One region of the Nocardia sp. NPDC055053 genome, then DNA from elsewhere that is predicted to be linked to it. Evidence: predicted binding sites of a transcription regulator. Region 1 holds the regulator's gene; the other holds the start of a gene.
What was found. Region 1 encodes HspR, which represses chaperone genes until heat shock. Its sites were predicted from a motif close to ANNTGAGTNNNNNNNACTCANNT; they were not measured.
Positions count from the first base shown of each region.

Region 2: lon (endopeptidase La) is a predicted target of HspR. The motif match lies at 2,963-2,985, and genes of this name have one in related genera.

Region 1 is NZ_JBSGVD010000026.1:19,735-27,697, forward strand. It holds gene ACWF82_RS24185 (hypothetical protein) at 1-273, opposite strand, end outside; gene ACWF82_RS24190 (MarR family winged helix-turn-helix transcriptional regulator) at 288-755, opposite strand; gene ACWF82_RS24195 (DHA2 family efflux MFS transporter permease subunit) at 840-2,399, shown strand; gene dnaK (molecular chaperone DnaK) at 2,633-4,480, shown strand; gene grpE (nucleotide exchange factor GrpE) at 4,477-5,046, shown strand; gene dnaJ (molecular chaperone DnaJ) at 5,071-6,252, shown strand; gene ACWF82_RS24215 (heat shock protein transcriptional repressor HspR) at 6,384-6,731, shown strand; gene ACWF82_RS24220 (globin domain-containing protein) at 7,349-7,963, shown strand, end outside.
Region 2 is NZ_JBSGVD010000009.1:4,526-12,488, forward strand. It holds gene ACWF82_RS11670 (TetR/AcrR family transcriptional regulator) at 111-722, opposite strand; gene ACWF82_RS11675 (Rv1157c family protein) at 807-1,583, shown strand; gene ACWF82_RS11680 (DUF2613 domain-containing protein) at 1,613-1,783, shown strand; gene ACWF82_RS11685 (DUF3068 domain-containing protein) at 1,780-2,853, shown strand; gene lon (endopeptidase La) at 3,000-5,471, shown strand; partial or broken gene ACWF82_RS11695 (PaaI family thioesterase) at 5,715-6,122, opposite strand; gene ACWF82_RS11700 (DNA polymerase IV) at 6,271-7,347, shown strand; gene ACWF82_RS11705 (acrylyl-CoA reductase family protein) at 7,505-7,963, shown strand, end outside.

The DNA of each region.
Region 1 (7,963 bases):
TGCGAGGTACTGCTCCACCCCGCGCCCGGCCCGCTCCGCCGCGACAATGGTGGTCCCCCGCTCATCGGCCCTGGCCGCCAGCGTCTTCCGTGAATCCGCCTCGACCCCGCCGCCGATGACGAGCAGGCGGACCTGCTCGCGGTCGAGGATGCCCAGTGCCTCCTCGTCGAGGGTGGTGCCGAGAGCGCGGAAGCCGAGGCCGTCGATGTAGGCGGTGGAGGTGTCGACCACGCTCTGGCCGCGGCCGACGACGAGAAGATCAACGGTGTGCACGGTTTCTCCCTTGGCTAGGTGGACGACCCGTCCATCGTCGCGCGCAACCGCGCGATCAGGGTCTCGAACTGCTCGAGCTGGTCGGTCGAGTATTCAGCCAGGATCGCGTCCTGCTCGGCATTGACCGCCTGGAAGAACTCGTCGGCGAGTCGGCGCGCCTGCTCGCTGCATCGCAAGGTCACCACCCGCCGGTCGGTGTGCTCGCGGCTGCGGGTGGCGTATCCCGCCTGCTCGAGCCGGTTGATCAGGGTGGTCATCGCCCCGGAGGTGAGGGTGATCCGCTTGCTGAGCAGCGCGGGGGACAGCGGAGTGCCCGCTGCCTCGGCGGCGGCGATCTCCATCAGCGCGAAGGCGTCGGTCGAGTGCACGCCGAGAGTCTCGGCGAACCGGCGGCCCAGTTCGGTGAAGCTCGCGCCGTAACCGATGAGCCCGGCGGCGAGCCGCTGCCGCTGCCTCGCGACATCGCCGGATGTCTTCGCCATGTCGTCCTCTCGTTCGCTGCCCGATTGACAACCTACCGGCTGCAATTTACCTTCATCATAAAGTCACTTGATGATGGAGGTAAATTGCAGACCGGAACCGAGACACCATCGCTGCGGTTGTGGCTGGGACTGATCGCCGTCTCGCTCGGCGTCGCGTTGATCGTGGTCGACCTGACGATCGTGAACGTGATCGTCGCGCCGATCGTCGACGACCTCGCGATCACTTCGATTCAGGCGCAATGGATCCAGGAGTCCTACGCGATCGTCTTCGCGGCGCTCCTGCTGCTCACCGGCAGGCTCAGCGACCTCTACGGCGCACGCGCACTGTTCCTGATCGGTCTCGTCGTCTTCGGCGTGACGAGCCTGCTCGCCGCGCTCGCCCCGAGCGGCGGCCTGCTGATCCTGGCGCGCTTCCTGCAGGGCATCGGCGGGGCGATGATCCTGCCGACCTCCCTTGCCCTGGTGAATTCCGCGTTCACCGGAAAGGCGCGCGGACAGGCCTTCGCGATCTGGGGATCCACGATCGGCGCGGCCGCCGCGGTCGGCCCGCTGCTCGGCGGCTGGCTCGCCGACTTCTCCTGGCGCTGGGCCTTCGGTGTCAACATCCCGATGGTCGCGCTGATCATGGCCGCGGTGCTGATCTATCTCCCGGTGTCGCCGGGCTCGGCCGGCCGCGTGGACTGGCTCGGCGCCGCGCAGTCGGCACTCGGCCTCGGCCTGCTCGCCTTCGCCCTGATCGAAGGCCGTCACTACGGCTGGCTGATCGTCACCGAACCTCTGAGTATCGGTGAATTCGCCTGGCGCAGTGGACCGTCGCCGGTGCTCGTCGCACTGGCCGGTGCGATCCTCGCGCTCGGGATGTTCTGGCGCAGGCAAGCGAGGCTCGCGGACGAACAGCCCCTGCTCGATGTGCGGCTGTTCTCTATCGACTCGTTCCGCAAGGGCAATGTGGTGACCCTGCTCGTCGGCCTCGGTGAATTCGGCATCATCGCGGTCCTGCCGCTGTGGATGCAGTTCGCCCTCGACTACACCGCCCTGCAGGCGGGCTTGGCGCTGGTCCCGCTCGCGATCGGCAGTTTCGTCGCCAGCGGCGCGAGTTTCTCGTTGACGGTCTCGGCGCTGGGCCAGGTCAGGATCGGCTTGCTGCTGGAAGCCGCCGGTCTCGCCCTGCTCGGCCTGTGCGCCGCGGCAGACAGCAGCTGGTGGTCGATCGCCATAGCCCTGTTCGTCTACGGCATCGGCGTCGGCTTCGCCACCGCCCAGGTCACCAATGTCGTGCTCGCCGACGTCCCCGCCGAGAGCGCGGGCCAGGGCTCGGGAATCCAGAGCGCCGCACGCGAACTCGGCTCGGCCCTCGGCATCGCCGTCCTCACCACCGTCTTCTTCAGCACTCTCGGCACCGGCCTGCGCGACCGCCTGACCGACACGGGACTGTCCGAATCCGAAGCACACCAGCTGACCTCGACAGTCACCGACAGCGCCGGATCGATGATCCCAGCTCTCGCCGAAGACGCACCCCCCATCGCCGAGGCGGCACGGGCAGCCATGGCAGCGGGTATCGAGGTGTCGAGCTACCTGTGCGCGGCCCTACTCGTCCTCGCCCTGGCGACAACCGCCTTCGTCAAACCCACGCGACACGGATAGCGGCAGAGCTGCGGTTGAGTGGGGTCGTGGCAAGAATGGCCCGGGGGCCGAAAAGATTTTTCGGGTGGCGGGAATGAATCGCCGCAGCTACCGGTTGTGCTGATCAACGACGTTGAGTGTGATGGACTCAAGTTCGGGTTGACGCCCGGAGGCCTCGAAAGGCAGGATTGAGCCCACCACACTCAGCGTTGCTGAGACTATGCCCCAAGTACGTCACACAGGAGGAAATCACTATGGCTCGTGCGGTCGGAATCGACCTCGGGACCACGAACTCGGTCGTCGCCGTTCTCGAAGGCGGCGAGCCGGTCGTCGTCGCGAACTCGGAAGGCTCGCGCACCACCCCTTCGATCGTCGCGTTCGCGAAGAACGGCGAGGTCCTCGTCGGCCAGCCTGCGAAGAACCAGGCCGTCACCAACGTCGACCGCACGATCCGCTCGGTCAAGCGCCACGTCGGCACCGACTGGAGCACCGAGATCGACGGCAAGAAGTACACCTCGCAGGAGATCTCCGCGCGCACGCTGATGAAGCTGAAGCGCGACGCCGAGGCCTACCTCGGTGAGGAGATCACCGACGCGGTCATCACCGTCCCGGCCTACTTCGAAGACGCCCAGCGTCAGGCCACCAAGGAAGCGGGCCAGATCGCGGGCCTGAACGTGCTGCGCATCGTCAACGAGCCCACCGCGGCCGCGCTGGCGTACGGCCTGGACAAGGGCGACAAAGAGCAGACCATCCTGGTCTTCGACCTCGGTGGCGGCACCTTCGACGTCTCGCTGCTGGAAATCGGCGAGGGCGTCGTCGAGGTCCGCGCGACCTCCGGTGACAACCACCTCGGTGGCGACGACTGGGACGAGCGCGTCGTGACCTGGCTGGTCGACAAGTTCAAGGCCAGCTCTGGCATCGACCTGACCAAGGACAAGATGGCGCTGCAGCGTCTGCGCGAGGCCGCCGAGAAGGCGAAGATCGAGCTGTCCTCCAGCCAGAGCACCTCGATCAACCTGCCCTACATCACCGTCGACGCGGACAAGAACCCGCTGTTCCTCGACGAGCAGCTGACCCGCGCCGAGTTCCAGAAGATCACCTCCGATCTGCTGGATCGCACCCGCGCGCCGTTCCAGTCCGTCATCAAGGACGCCGGTATCAACGTGGCCGACATCGACCACGTCGTGCTCGTCGGTGGCTCCACCCGTATGCCCGCCGTCTCCGACCTGGTCAAGGAACTGACCGGTGGCCGTGAGCCGAACAAGGGCGTGAACCCGGACGAGGTCGTCGCCGTCGGCGCCGCCCTGCAGGCCGGTGTGCTCAAGGGTGAGGTCAAGGACGTCCTGCTGCTCGATGTCACCCCGCTGTCGCTGGGCATCGAGACCAAGGGTGGCGTGATGACCAAGCTCATCGAGCGCAACACCACCATCCCGACCAAGCGTTCGGAAACCTTCACCACCGCTGACGACAACCAGCCTTCGGTGCAGATCCAGGTGTTCCAGGGTGAGCGCGAGATCGCCTCGCACAACAAGCTGCTCGGCTCCTTCGAGCTGACCGGCCTGCCCCCGGCCCCGCGTGGCGTGCCACAGATCGAGGTCACCTTCGACATCGACGCCAACGGCATCGTGCACGTGACCGCCAAGGACAAGGGCACCGGCAAGGAAAACAAGATCAAGATCCAGGACGGCTCCGGCCTGTCCAAGGAAGAGATCGACCGGATGGTCAAGGATGCCGAGGCGCACGCCGCCGAGGACAAGGCCCGCCGCGAGGAGGCCGAGACCCGCAACCAGGCCGAGTCGCTGGTGCACCAGACCGAGAAGTTCATCAAGGACAACGAGGACAAGGTGCCCGCGGACGTGAAGTCCAAGGTCGAGGAGGCTATCGCCGAGGCCAACACGGCACTCGCCGGTACCGACATCGCCGCGGTGAAGTCCGCCGTGGAGAAGCTGGCCACCGAGTCGCAGGCCCTTGGCCAGGCGCTCTACGAGGCCGGTGCCGCCGAGGGCCAGTCCGGTAACGGCGCGGGCCCGAGCCAGGCCGACGACGACCAGGTCGTCGACGCCGAGGTTGTCGACGAGCCGGTGGACACGGAGAAGAAGTGACCGAGGCCAACTCCGAGCAGGAGCTGATCGAAGACATCGTCGAAGACACCGAGACAGACTCCACCGCCGAGGTGGCGGAGCCCTCCGGTGACGGCGAGGCCGAGGCGCCGGTCAGCGACGAGCTGGCCGAGCGCACCGCCGACCTGCAGCGGTTGACCGCGGAATACGCGAACTACCGCCGCCGGGTCGAGCGGGATCGTCAGGCCAACATCGACGCGGCCAAGGCCGCGGTGGTGACCGAGTTGCTCGGTGTGCTCGACGATCTGGACCGCGCCAGGGCGCACGGCGACCTGGAGACCGGCCCGCTCAAGGCCGTCGCCGACAAGCTGGAGACCGCGCTCACCAAGCAGGGTCTCGTCGAGTTCGGCGCGATCGGTGAGTCGTTCGACCCGACGCTGCACGAGGCAGTGCAGCACGAGGGCTCGGGCACCGATCCGGTCATCGGCGTTGTGATGCGCAAGGGCTATCGGTTCGGCGAACGGGTGCTTCGGCACGCGCTGGTCGGGGTAACCGATGCCGAGGCCGTGGGGGCATCGGATTCGGATGCCGACGGCGACGACCAATAAGGACGCGAGAGGAGGAGATGCCCGGTGAGCCAACGGGAGTGGATCGAAAAGGACTTCTACAAGGAGCTGGGTGTCTCCTCCGGCGCCTCGCAGGACGAGATCAAGAAGGCCTACCGCAAGCTCGCTCGTGACCTGCACCCGGACTCCAACCCGGGTGACACCAAGGCGGAGGAGCGGTTCAAGGCGGTCAGCGAGGCCAATGCCGTGCTGTCGGATCCGGCCAAGCGCAAGGAGTACGACGAGACGCGCCGCCTGTTCGCGGGCGGTGGCGGTCGCGGCTACGGCGGCGGGTTCACACCCGGTGCCGGCGGCGGCTTCTCGCAGGACTTCAACATCGGTGACATCTTCGGTCAGGCCGGTGGCGCGGGCGCCGCGGGCGACGGCGGGCTCGGCGATCTGCTCGGCGGCCTGTTCAACCGGGGTGGCGCGCGCGGTTCCAGCCGTCCGCGCCGTGGCGCCGATGTGGAGACCGAGACGACGCTGGGCTTCCGCGAGGCGGCCCAGGGTGTCACCGTCCCGCTGCGGATGACCAGTCCGTCGCCGTGCACCACGTGTCACGGCAGCGGCGCCAAGCCGGGCACCAGCCCGCGAGTGTGTCCGCACTGCAACGGTTCCGGCGTGGTCAGCCGTAATCAGGGCGCGTTCGGTTTCAGCGAGCCCTGCGACGACTGCCGCGGCACCGGGTCGATCATCGACGACCCGTGCACCGACTGCTCGGGCACCGGCATCCAGAACCGCACCCGCACCATCACCGTCCGTATCCCGCCCGGTGTCAGTGACGGGCAGAAGATCCGGTTGGCCGGGCAGGGCGAAGCGGGCCTGCGTGGGGCGCCCTCGGGCGATCTCTACGTGACCGTGCACGTCAGCCAGGACAAGGTGTTCGGCCGCCAGGGCGACGACCTGACCCTGGTGCTCCCGGTGAGCTACAGCGAATTGGTGCTGGGGACAACTGTTTCCGTGCCGACGCTGGACGGCCGGGTCGGCGTGAAGGTGCCGCCGGGCACCGCCGACGGGCGTATCCTGCGGGTACGCGGTCGTGGTGTGCCCAAGCGCGGCGCGGCGGGCGGCGCCGGTGACCTGCTGGTCACGGTGAAGGTCGCGGTTCCGCAGAACCTGGACTCCGACGCCACCGAGGCGCTCAAGCGCTACCAGGAGGCGGAGAAGTCCGGTGGCTTCGATCCGCGTGCGGGATGGGCGGGTGCTTGATGGCCCCGCGCATCGAGCTCAGCGCCCGGAGGAGGTAGCGCAGCGTGACCACTGAGGGCGCCGGGAGAGGCGCAAATCCGATACCGGATCCGAAGTCCGCGTCGGGTGGGACCTCGCGTGCCGAGTTCTTCATGATCTCGGTGGCGGCTCAGCTGGCGGGTATGCACGCGCAGACATTGCGCACCTATGACCGGCTGGGTTTGGTCACGCCCCAACGCACTTCGGGTGGCGGGCGCCGTTACTCGACCCGCGACGTCGAGCTGCTGCGCGAGGTGCAGCGGCTGTCGCAGGACGAGGGTGTCAACCTCGCGGGCATCAAGCGCATCATCGAGCTCACCAATCAGGTCGAGGCGCTACAGCAGCGCGTCGAGGAGATGAGCGCGGAGCTGGAGCGGTTGCGGGCGGGCTACCGGCCCGACCTGTCGCCGCCCCAGCGCAGTACCGCGCTCGTGGTGTGGCAGCCGCGGCACCGGCGGTAGAGTTCCACGATTCGCCCGAGCCCCCGGCTCGCGATCCCGCTCCGGCGGACGCGGCCCGGGGGCTCGATCGTGCCCGGTCAATCCCCGGCGATCGGCTGGTGACTATTCAGCAACCTATTTATTCGTGAGCTTGGCCGGGGCTTGTACGGCCGCAGGGCTCTGAGGTGGGCATATATCTCGGGATCATCACGAAAGGTTGCTGGTGGGACGCTGAATTCGGCTCGATCGGAGGCCAATTCTCCGTCGTCGACCAGCCACTCCGGCACACCCTCCCCGCGTGTCGTGGCACGGCGCGTCGGACCGGAGCGTGCTGGGTTCGTAGCGGAAAGGTCGCTCTACCAGGCACATTGGGTCGCTATTGCGGCAATTGCCGGGAAGGGTGGGGAATCTTAGGGTCATGTTCACCCAGGATTCACGGTCCACTGGTATGTTTTTAGCTGGTACTGATCAGGTACCGACCGGTTTTAAACGAATTACATGCGTGATGTTTAAGAGTACGATTCCTAAGCTGGCAAACCTCGCCTAGACTTCTCGCATCGGCTGCTGACGAGTGTCCTCCCAGCCCGTCACTCGCCGGCGCGGCTAGCGTTCGATGGCGAAACGAGGTTGTGACACATATGGATTCGCGGACTGTCGCTTTGATCCGTACTACGTTCAAGGCGGTTGCTGCGGAAGACGGTGGGCCCGAGAAGCTAGCCAGGTCGTTCTACTCGATCCTGTTCACGGACTATCCAGGCATCCGTGACTACTTCCCGGCGGCCATGGATTCCCAGCGTGAACGGCTCGTCTCGGCGATCGGCTACGCGCTGGACCGGCTGGAAGAGCCGGACAAGCTGCTGCCTTTCCTCGCCCAGCTCGGGCGCGATCACCGCAAGTACGGTGTGCAGCCCGCCCACTATGTCGCGGTGGCCAACTCGCTGAAGTCGGCCATGCGCCAGTTCGCCGGCACCGAGATGTGGACCGACGAGGTCGCCACCGCCTGGGACGAGGGCCTGGCCACCATCAGCGGCGCGATGATCAGCGCCGCCGACAAGGAGACGACGCCTGCGGCATGGTCCGCGAGGGTCGTCGAACGCCGCGAGGTGCTGCGCAACCTGGCCGTCATCCGCGTCCAGCTCGACCAGCCGATGCAGTACGCCGCGGGTCAGTACCTCAGCGTGCAGATACCGGCGCGGCCCCGCATGTGGCGTTACCTCTCCCCGGCCAACCCCGCGAATGCCAACGGCGAGATC
Region 2 (7,963 bases), on a different contig from region 1:
CTCTCGTCCCACACTGTGAAGCCGTCCGGTCTCACAATGTCCGGAGAGGGAGTGTGTTGAGCAAGCGGCAAGTGCGTGAAGTTGCCACCCTCCCGGCGGTTGCGCGGAAATCAGTACTGATCGACCAGCGCGAGCGCTGCGGCGGTCAGCAGGTCGACCAGCTCGCCGACCGGCGGGCGCGCGTCGAGCAGCAGCCATTCGTGCGCGACTCCGTTGACCGCGCCGGTGAGCAGTCCCGTAGCGAGCTGTGCGTCGCCGCGCAGCCGGACGCCCTTCACGGCCAGCGCGGTCTGGATCAGCGCCGACCAGGCGTGGCGCCGCTCCCGGCGATGGTTCTCCATCCGGTCGCTGACCCCGATCACCTCGATCAGCGCCAGCTGCGCGCGGTACGGGTCGGAGCTGAGCGATTCCAGGTAGGCGGCCAGGCCGGCGCGCAGCGCGGACTCCGGGTCGGCGTGGTCGACCACCGCCGTGGCGACCGCGGCCGCCGCATCGTCCTGGATGCGGTCGTAGGCCGCGATGAGCACGTCCTCGCGGGTCTCGAACTCCTCGTAGAACTGCCGCTTGGACAGCCCGGCCGCCGCGCACACCTCGGCGAGCGAGCACGTGACGTACCCGCGTTCGGCGAAGATTCGCGTCGCTGCTTCCAGGAACCGCTGGCGCCGTTCGGCTTTACGCGCGACGACTGTACGACCCCCATACCGCCTGTCCGCTGTAGTCACCTCTCCAATGTATCTGAAACCCGGGATCACATATACCTTTCCGGACTGCTCCAACCAATCCCCACAAAGAAGGACGGCTGACCAGTGCTGCGCACCCGAGGCTCGCGGACCGCATTGTCCGCTCTCGTACTAGCGGTGAGTGCCTCACTCGCCGCACCGGCATCGACCATGGCTGCCCCGCGGCCTGCGGCTCAGCCGAGCGTCCCGGCGATCGCGGAGAACGTTCCCTCCGAGACGCTGGCCGCGCTGGCACCGTCGATCGTAAGCGCCATCTCCGCTCCCGCCCCCATCGCCGACGGTGCGCAGGCCGCGATCTTGGCCCAGGCGCGCGTGCTGCTCGCCACTCCGGGCATCCCCGCGCAGGTCAAGGCGACGCTCGAGAAGGTCATCACCTTCCTCGACGGCAGCGGCGGTGGCGGCCCCGAGCTCCCGCCGTCCGACGGTCCACGGATCGCGCAGTTCCTCTACCCGACCATCGGCAAGGGCTGCATCGGCCCGACCTCCGATTCCGTCGGCACCGCGCTGGCCGTACCCGGCCCGGCCGAGCTGCCGCCGCCGGGGCCCGCCGCGGGCCAGACCGGTTTCGTCTTCACCGCGCTGGGTACCAAAACGCCCACCGTCGCGCAGAACCCGCCGATGACGGTGCAGTGGGTCAACCTGGACAACCGGCGCACCGGCAACCAGCCGCTCACCACCGCGGCCGGAATCAACCCGGACGGACCGGCCACCCTGTCCGCCATCGCCGACACCGGTTCGGGCCGGGTCGCCGCGGTGATCACCGGTTCGCTCACCACGACCACCGCCGACGGTGACCGGACCTGCTCGTTCGCCCCGACCATCGGGTTCTTCTCCGTCGCTTGAGCCGACGCCGGATATTGGAGTTTCGATCTATGAAGTTTGCCGTCCCCGGCCTGATCAGCGGTCTGGCCGGCGCGATCCTCGGGGTGATTGCCGTGCTCGGCATCACCGCAGGCGCGCAACAGAATTCGATCCCAGCACCCGAGACCACCGCTGACCCGGGCTCCTCGGTGCTCGGCAACGTGCAGTACGGAAGCCGATGAACAGCGGGCGCAGGATGATCGCCTGCATTCTCGTCGGACTCGGCGCGCTGCTGCTCGCGGCCGCCGTCATGATTCCCACCTACACCGTCGGCAAGGTCGCCAAGACCCCGCTGGATCTGCGGATCACCACGATTGCCAAGAATGTGCCGGGCGAGGAAAGTCTTGTCCTGGACGCGAAGTCGCTGACCTCGCCGGAGGGCTCGGCCAAGGTCGACAAGAACGTCCCCGTCGTCTCGCAGCGCTTCCTGACCGTCGAGGAGCCGTCGGGCTCCGACGAGATGACGGTCCAGGCGGGCCAGACCCTGCGTCGCGACGACCGTGACGGCGACACCGGCATCCTGACCGCCTCGATCGACCGGGTCACCATCGACCGCGTGACGGGTCAGCCCGTCGACGCTTCGCCCAACGGTTCGCTCGCGGTCACCGTCGACAAGTCGGGCGCCTCGGTGGCCGACGCCCTGACCCGTCAGGGTCTGCAGTACCGCTTCCCGATCGGCACCGAGAAGAAGTCGTACCCCTACTTCGACACCAACGCCCGCTCGACCCGGCCCATCGACTTCGTCGAGGAGTCCGAGATCAACGGCGTGCCGGTCTACCACTTCCGGCAGACCATCCCGGTGACGAACATGAACGACGTGGTCCCCGCCGCGACCAACAAGCTCACCCTCCCCGCCGCCAAGTGGGGCCTCGAGGGCGACGCGCCGGTCACGATGACCCGCTTCTACACCAACACCCGTGACCTGTGGGTCGAGCCGCGGACCGGCGCGGTCCTCAAGGGCGGCGAGTCCATCCACCTGTACTACGGCCGCAGCGCCAACCAGGTCGATGTCACCGCCCTGAAGTCGCACCTCGTGTTCGACGAGGAGACCATCGACGCGCAGATGGCCGTCACCCAGGAGAGCCTCGACAAGCTCGACCTGTTCGGCAAGACCCTGCCGATCATCCTGGGCATCCTCGCCGCGATCCTGCTCATCGCGGGCGCCGTCCTCGGCGTCATGAGCGCGGGCGGCTCCACCGCGCGTCGCACCTACGACCCGCCCACCGAACAACTCCGCTCCACGAATCTCTAGCTCGGTTCCCCTGCACAACACGGCCTCCCCGGATCACTTCCGGGGAGGCCGTGTTGCGTTCGCCGTCAGTGAACGACGGCACCGGCAGGAACAAACAGGTAGGGCCTTGGGTTGAGTCAGCAAAGCTCAACTTTGGAAGGGTCGACATGACTACAGCTCAGAACCTGCCGGTGCTGTTCCTCACCGATCCGATCGTGCTGCCGGGCATGGTCGTGCCCATCGAATTGGACGAATCCGCGCAGGCCGCCATCGACGCCGCGCAGGCCGGGAAGACCGGCGCCGTGCTCGTCGCGCCCCGGCTCGACGAGGGGTACGCCTCCTACGGCGTCATCTCCTCGATCGAGCAGGTCGGGCGGATGCGCGGTGGCGCTCCCGCCGCCGTGCTCAAGGCCGAGCGCAGGGCGCGGATCGGGCACGGCGTGACCGGGCCAGGCGCCGCCCTGTGGGTGGAGGCCGAACCGGTCGATGAGGTCGCGCCGGACGCGCGGACCACCGAACTCGCCGCCGAGTACAAGAAGCTGGTCGTCGCGGTGCTGCAGCGCCGGGAGGCATGGCAGATCATCGACATCGTCAACCAGCTCGACAAGCCGGACGCCATCGCCGACACCGCGGGCTACGCGCCGTACCTGTCCGACGAACAGAAGCGCGAACTGCTGGAGACCCCGGACGTCGCCGTCCGCCTGACCAAGCAGATCGAGTGGATCAAGGACCACATCGCGGAGGTCGAGGTCACCGACAAGATCTCCGAGGACGTCCGCGAAGGCATGGAGAAGAGCCAGCGCGAATTCCTGCTGCGCCAGCAGCTCAACGCCATCCGCAAGGAACTCGGCGAGGACGAACCCGACGGCGCCGACGACTACCGCACCCGCGTGGAGAACGCCGACCTGCCGGAGCACGTGCGCGCCGAGGCGCTGCGCGAGGTCGGCAGGCTGGAGCGGGCCAGCGATCAGAGCCCGGAATCGGGCTGGATCCGCACCTGGCTCGACACCGTGCTCGACCTGCCGTGGACGGTGAAAACCGAAGACAGCACCGATGTCTCGGCCGCGCGCGCCGTGCTCGACGCCGATCACCACGGGCTGGACGAGGTGAAGGACCGCATGGTCGAGTACCTGGCGGTGCGTGCGCGAAGGGCCTCGCGTGGGCTCGAGGTCGTCGGTGGACGTGGCTCCGGCGCGGTGCTCGTGCTGGTCGGCCCGCCCGGTGTCGGTAAGACCTCGCTGGGTGAGTCCGTCGCGAAGGCGCTGGGCCGCAAGTTCGTTCGCGTCGCCCTCGGCGGCGTGCGCGACGAGGCCGAGATCCGGGGCCACCGCCGCACCTACGTCGGCGCGCTGCCGGGCCGGATCGTGCGCGCGGTGAAGGAGGCGGGTTCGATGAATCCCGTTGTCCTGCTCGACGAGATCGACAAGGTCGGCTCCGACTTCCGCGGTGATCCGGCGGCGGCGCTGCTCGAGGTCCTCGACCCCGCGCAGAACCACACCTTCCGCGACCACTACCTGGATCTGGATCTGGACCTGTCGAACGTGCTGTTCATCGCGACGGCCAATGTCATGGACACCATCCCCGGCCCGCTGCTGGACCGGATGGAACTCATCACCGTCGACGGCTACACCGAGGCCGACAAGGTGGCCATCGCCCGCGACTTCCTGGTGCCACGGCAGCTGGAACGCAACGCGCTGACCGCGCAGGAGGTCTCGATCACCGACGCGGCCCTGCGCGAGATCGCGGCGAACTACACCAGGGAAGCCGGTGTGCGCCAGATGGAGCGACTCGTGGCGAAAGCCTTGCGCAAGGCGGCGACTCGTCTGGTCGCCGGCGACGCCGGTCGCCCGGACGGGAAGACGACGCTGGTCGACAACGGCTCGCTCGGCGAGGGCGCCGTGCTCGGTTATGACCCGGAGCTCGGCTACGACAACGTCATCGATATCGAGTCCGGCCCACAGCCTGCCGGTCAGCTGACGAGTCTCGTGGTCGACATCGACAACCTGACCGACTACCTCGGCCGTCCCCGCTTCACCCCGGACTCGGTGGAACGCACCGCGGTCCCCGGCGTGGCGACCGGCCTCGCGGTCACCGGCGCCGGCGGCGATGTCCTCTACATCGAGGCCAATGCCGCCGAGGGCGAGCGTTCGCTCACCCTCACCGGCCAGCTCGGCGACGTCATGAAGGAGTCGGCGCAGATCGCCCTCACCTACGTGCGCTCGCACCTGGAGGAGATCGGCATCGAGCCGAAGGTCCTCGACCGCAATATCCACATCCACTTCCCGGCGGGTGCGGTGCCCAAGGACGGACCGTCGGCGGGCGTCACCATGGTGACCGCCCTGGTGTCGCTGGCCCTGGATCGTCAGGTGCGCGGTGATGTCGGCATGACCGGCGAGGTCACGCTGAACGGCCGGGTCCTGCCGATCGGCGGCGTGAAGCAGAAGCTGCTCGCCGCCCAGCGAGCCGGCCTGAAGACGGTCTTCATCCCGGCCCGCAACGAACCGGACCTCGACGAGGTCCCGGCGGAAGTGCTGGCCGCCCTGGACGTCCGCCCCGTCGCCGACGTGGCCGAGATCCTGGCTTACGCGATCGAACCGATCGCCGAGCCTGCGGCCGACAAGCTGGCGTACACGGCCTGACGGCACTGGCGTAATCGTGCATTTCGCGTCTCGCACGATTACGCCGGTTGCCTACCGGCTCACCGTGGGCGGCAACTGCGGCGCCTCATCCGCACCGACGACGATGACCGGCAGCTGATCGGTCTCGAAGCCGTCCTGCTCCTCCCCGAACTCGTCGTCGAAGTCGGCGTCGTCGTCGAACTCCGGATCTTCGTCGGCGTCGGCCGCGGCGGACGGGGCGAGGTCCTTCTCCACGCGCCGGGTCGTCCCCTGCGCGACCGCGCACAGGATCGGCTCCTCGCCCTCGGTCTCGGCGTAGACATCGCAGTGGGTGACCGCCTGGCGGCGGGTGGCGCCGAGGACGGTGGCGTGGATGCGCAGCCGCTCGCCCATGGCGGGCCGCAGGTAGGTGATGGTGAAGCCGCCGGTCAGGACGTTGGGGCCGAGGACGGTGCCCGCGGCGAAGGTCAGCGCGTTGTCCGCCGCGTAGGCGAGCACCCCACCGTGCACGAAACCGAACTGCTGGCCGTGTTCGGGCTGGATCTCGATGACCAGTGTGGCCGCACCGTCCCCGAATTCGGTCAGTTCGGTCCCGACGAGGCGCGCGAACGGCTGCGCGGCTAGTACCTGGCGGGCCAGGTCGAGGTCGAGGGTGGTGGCTTCGGTCGGCATCGGGTGTTCCGTTCTTCGAGCTCTGTCGTGACATCGGTTGGCGCGCTACGGATATTGCCATCCGGCCGGTGCGGCGAGTACTCCAGTGCCGCACCCGTCAGCGCCAGGTTGCGGCGGTTTGTCGGTACCGTGCGGTAATACTTCATTCGTGCCCCAGTGGCTGCTGCATGTCGATCTCGACCAGTTCCAGGCGGCGGTGGAATTCCGGCGTCGCCCTGAGCTGCGCGGACAGCCGGTCATCGTCGGCGGTACCGGCGATCCCGACCAGCCGCGCAAGGTCGTCACCTGCGCGTCCTACCCGGCCAGGGCCTACGGCGTGCGCGCGGGCATGCCGTTGAAGATGGCGCAGCGCAAGTGCCCCGACGGTGTGTTCCTGCCGGTGGACATGGCCGCCTACGAGGAAGCCTCCGACGAGATCATGGCGACTCTCGGCCGGGTGGCAGGCGCGGTCGAGGTGTGGGGCATGGACGAGGCGTTCGTCGCCACCGACGGCGATCCATGGCCGCTGGCCGCCGAAATCCGCAGCGCCGTCATCGAACTCGGACTGACCTGCTCGGTCGGCATCGGCGACAACAAACTCACCGCGAAACTGGCGACCGGTTTCGCCAAGTCGGCGGGCAAGTCCTCCGCCGAACCCGAACACGACCCCGGCGCCGCGGCCGGCGTCTTCGAGCTCACCGCGGCCAACTGGACCGAGCTGATGGGCCACCGCCCCACCGACGCGCTGTGGGGCGTCGGCGCCAAGATCGCGCATCGCCTCGCCGTCATCGACATCGCCACCGTCGCCGACCTGATGGCCGCCGACCGCGAGCGCCTTGCCGCCGAATTCGGCCCCAACACCGGCCCCTACCTGTGGGTCCTCGGCCACGGCAAAGGCGACACCGAGCTCACGACCACCCCGCGAATCCCGGTGGGCCGCAGCAAGTCCGAGACCTTCCCACACGACCTCACCGAGCCGGACGAGATCCACCGCGAGGTGGCGAGACTGGCCACCGAGGTCGCCGAAGAGATGATCGAGCACGCCCGGATCAGCACCAGGGTCTCGGTCACGGTCCGCACGAAGACCTTCTACACCCGCAGCAAACAGCAGAAACTCCCGCAACCGACCGCAGACATCACCACCATCGTCGACACGGCCTTGGCCATCATCGACCGCTTCGACCTGGACCGCCCCGTCCGGCTCCTCGGCGTCCGCCTCGAACTCCTCCCACCCGAGCACCCCTGACGACCACCCCCGAGCCCGGCCCGACTCGTGGACAGTTGATCACCACGCTGTGGTGGCGGCATCGGCCGAGAGAGCACCGCCACCACAGCGTGGTGATCGCTTGTCCAGGAAGTTGTGGTCTGCCCGTGGGGGTGGTTCGGCTCGTATGCTCTGAGCCATGGATTACTCCGCTATGGTCGCCCGTGAATCCGACGGCCAGATCGTGCTCGCGCGTGAGCAGGTCGGGGACGATTTCCTCGGCACCGGCGAGGTGACGATCAAAGTCCACTATTCGAGTGCCAACTACAAAGATCTTCTCGCGATCACCCCGCGCGGTGGCGTGGTGCGCAATTACCCGATCGTGCCCGGTATCGATCTCACCGGTGAGGTGGTCGCGTCGGAGTCCGACGACTTCGCCCCCGGCGACCAGGTGATCGCGCACGGCTACGAACTCGGCGTTTCCCGCAACGGCGGCTTCGCCGAGTACGCCAGGGTGCCCGCCGAATGGGTGGTGCGGCTGGAGGGCCTCGACACCCGCGACGCTGCCACGATCGGCACCGCGGGTTTCACCGCGGCGATGAGCGTGCAGGCGCTGCTCGACCACGGCCTGACCCCTGATGACGGCGCGGTCCTGGTC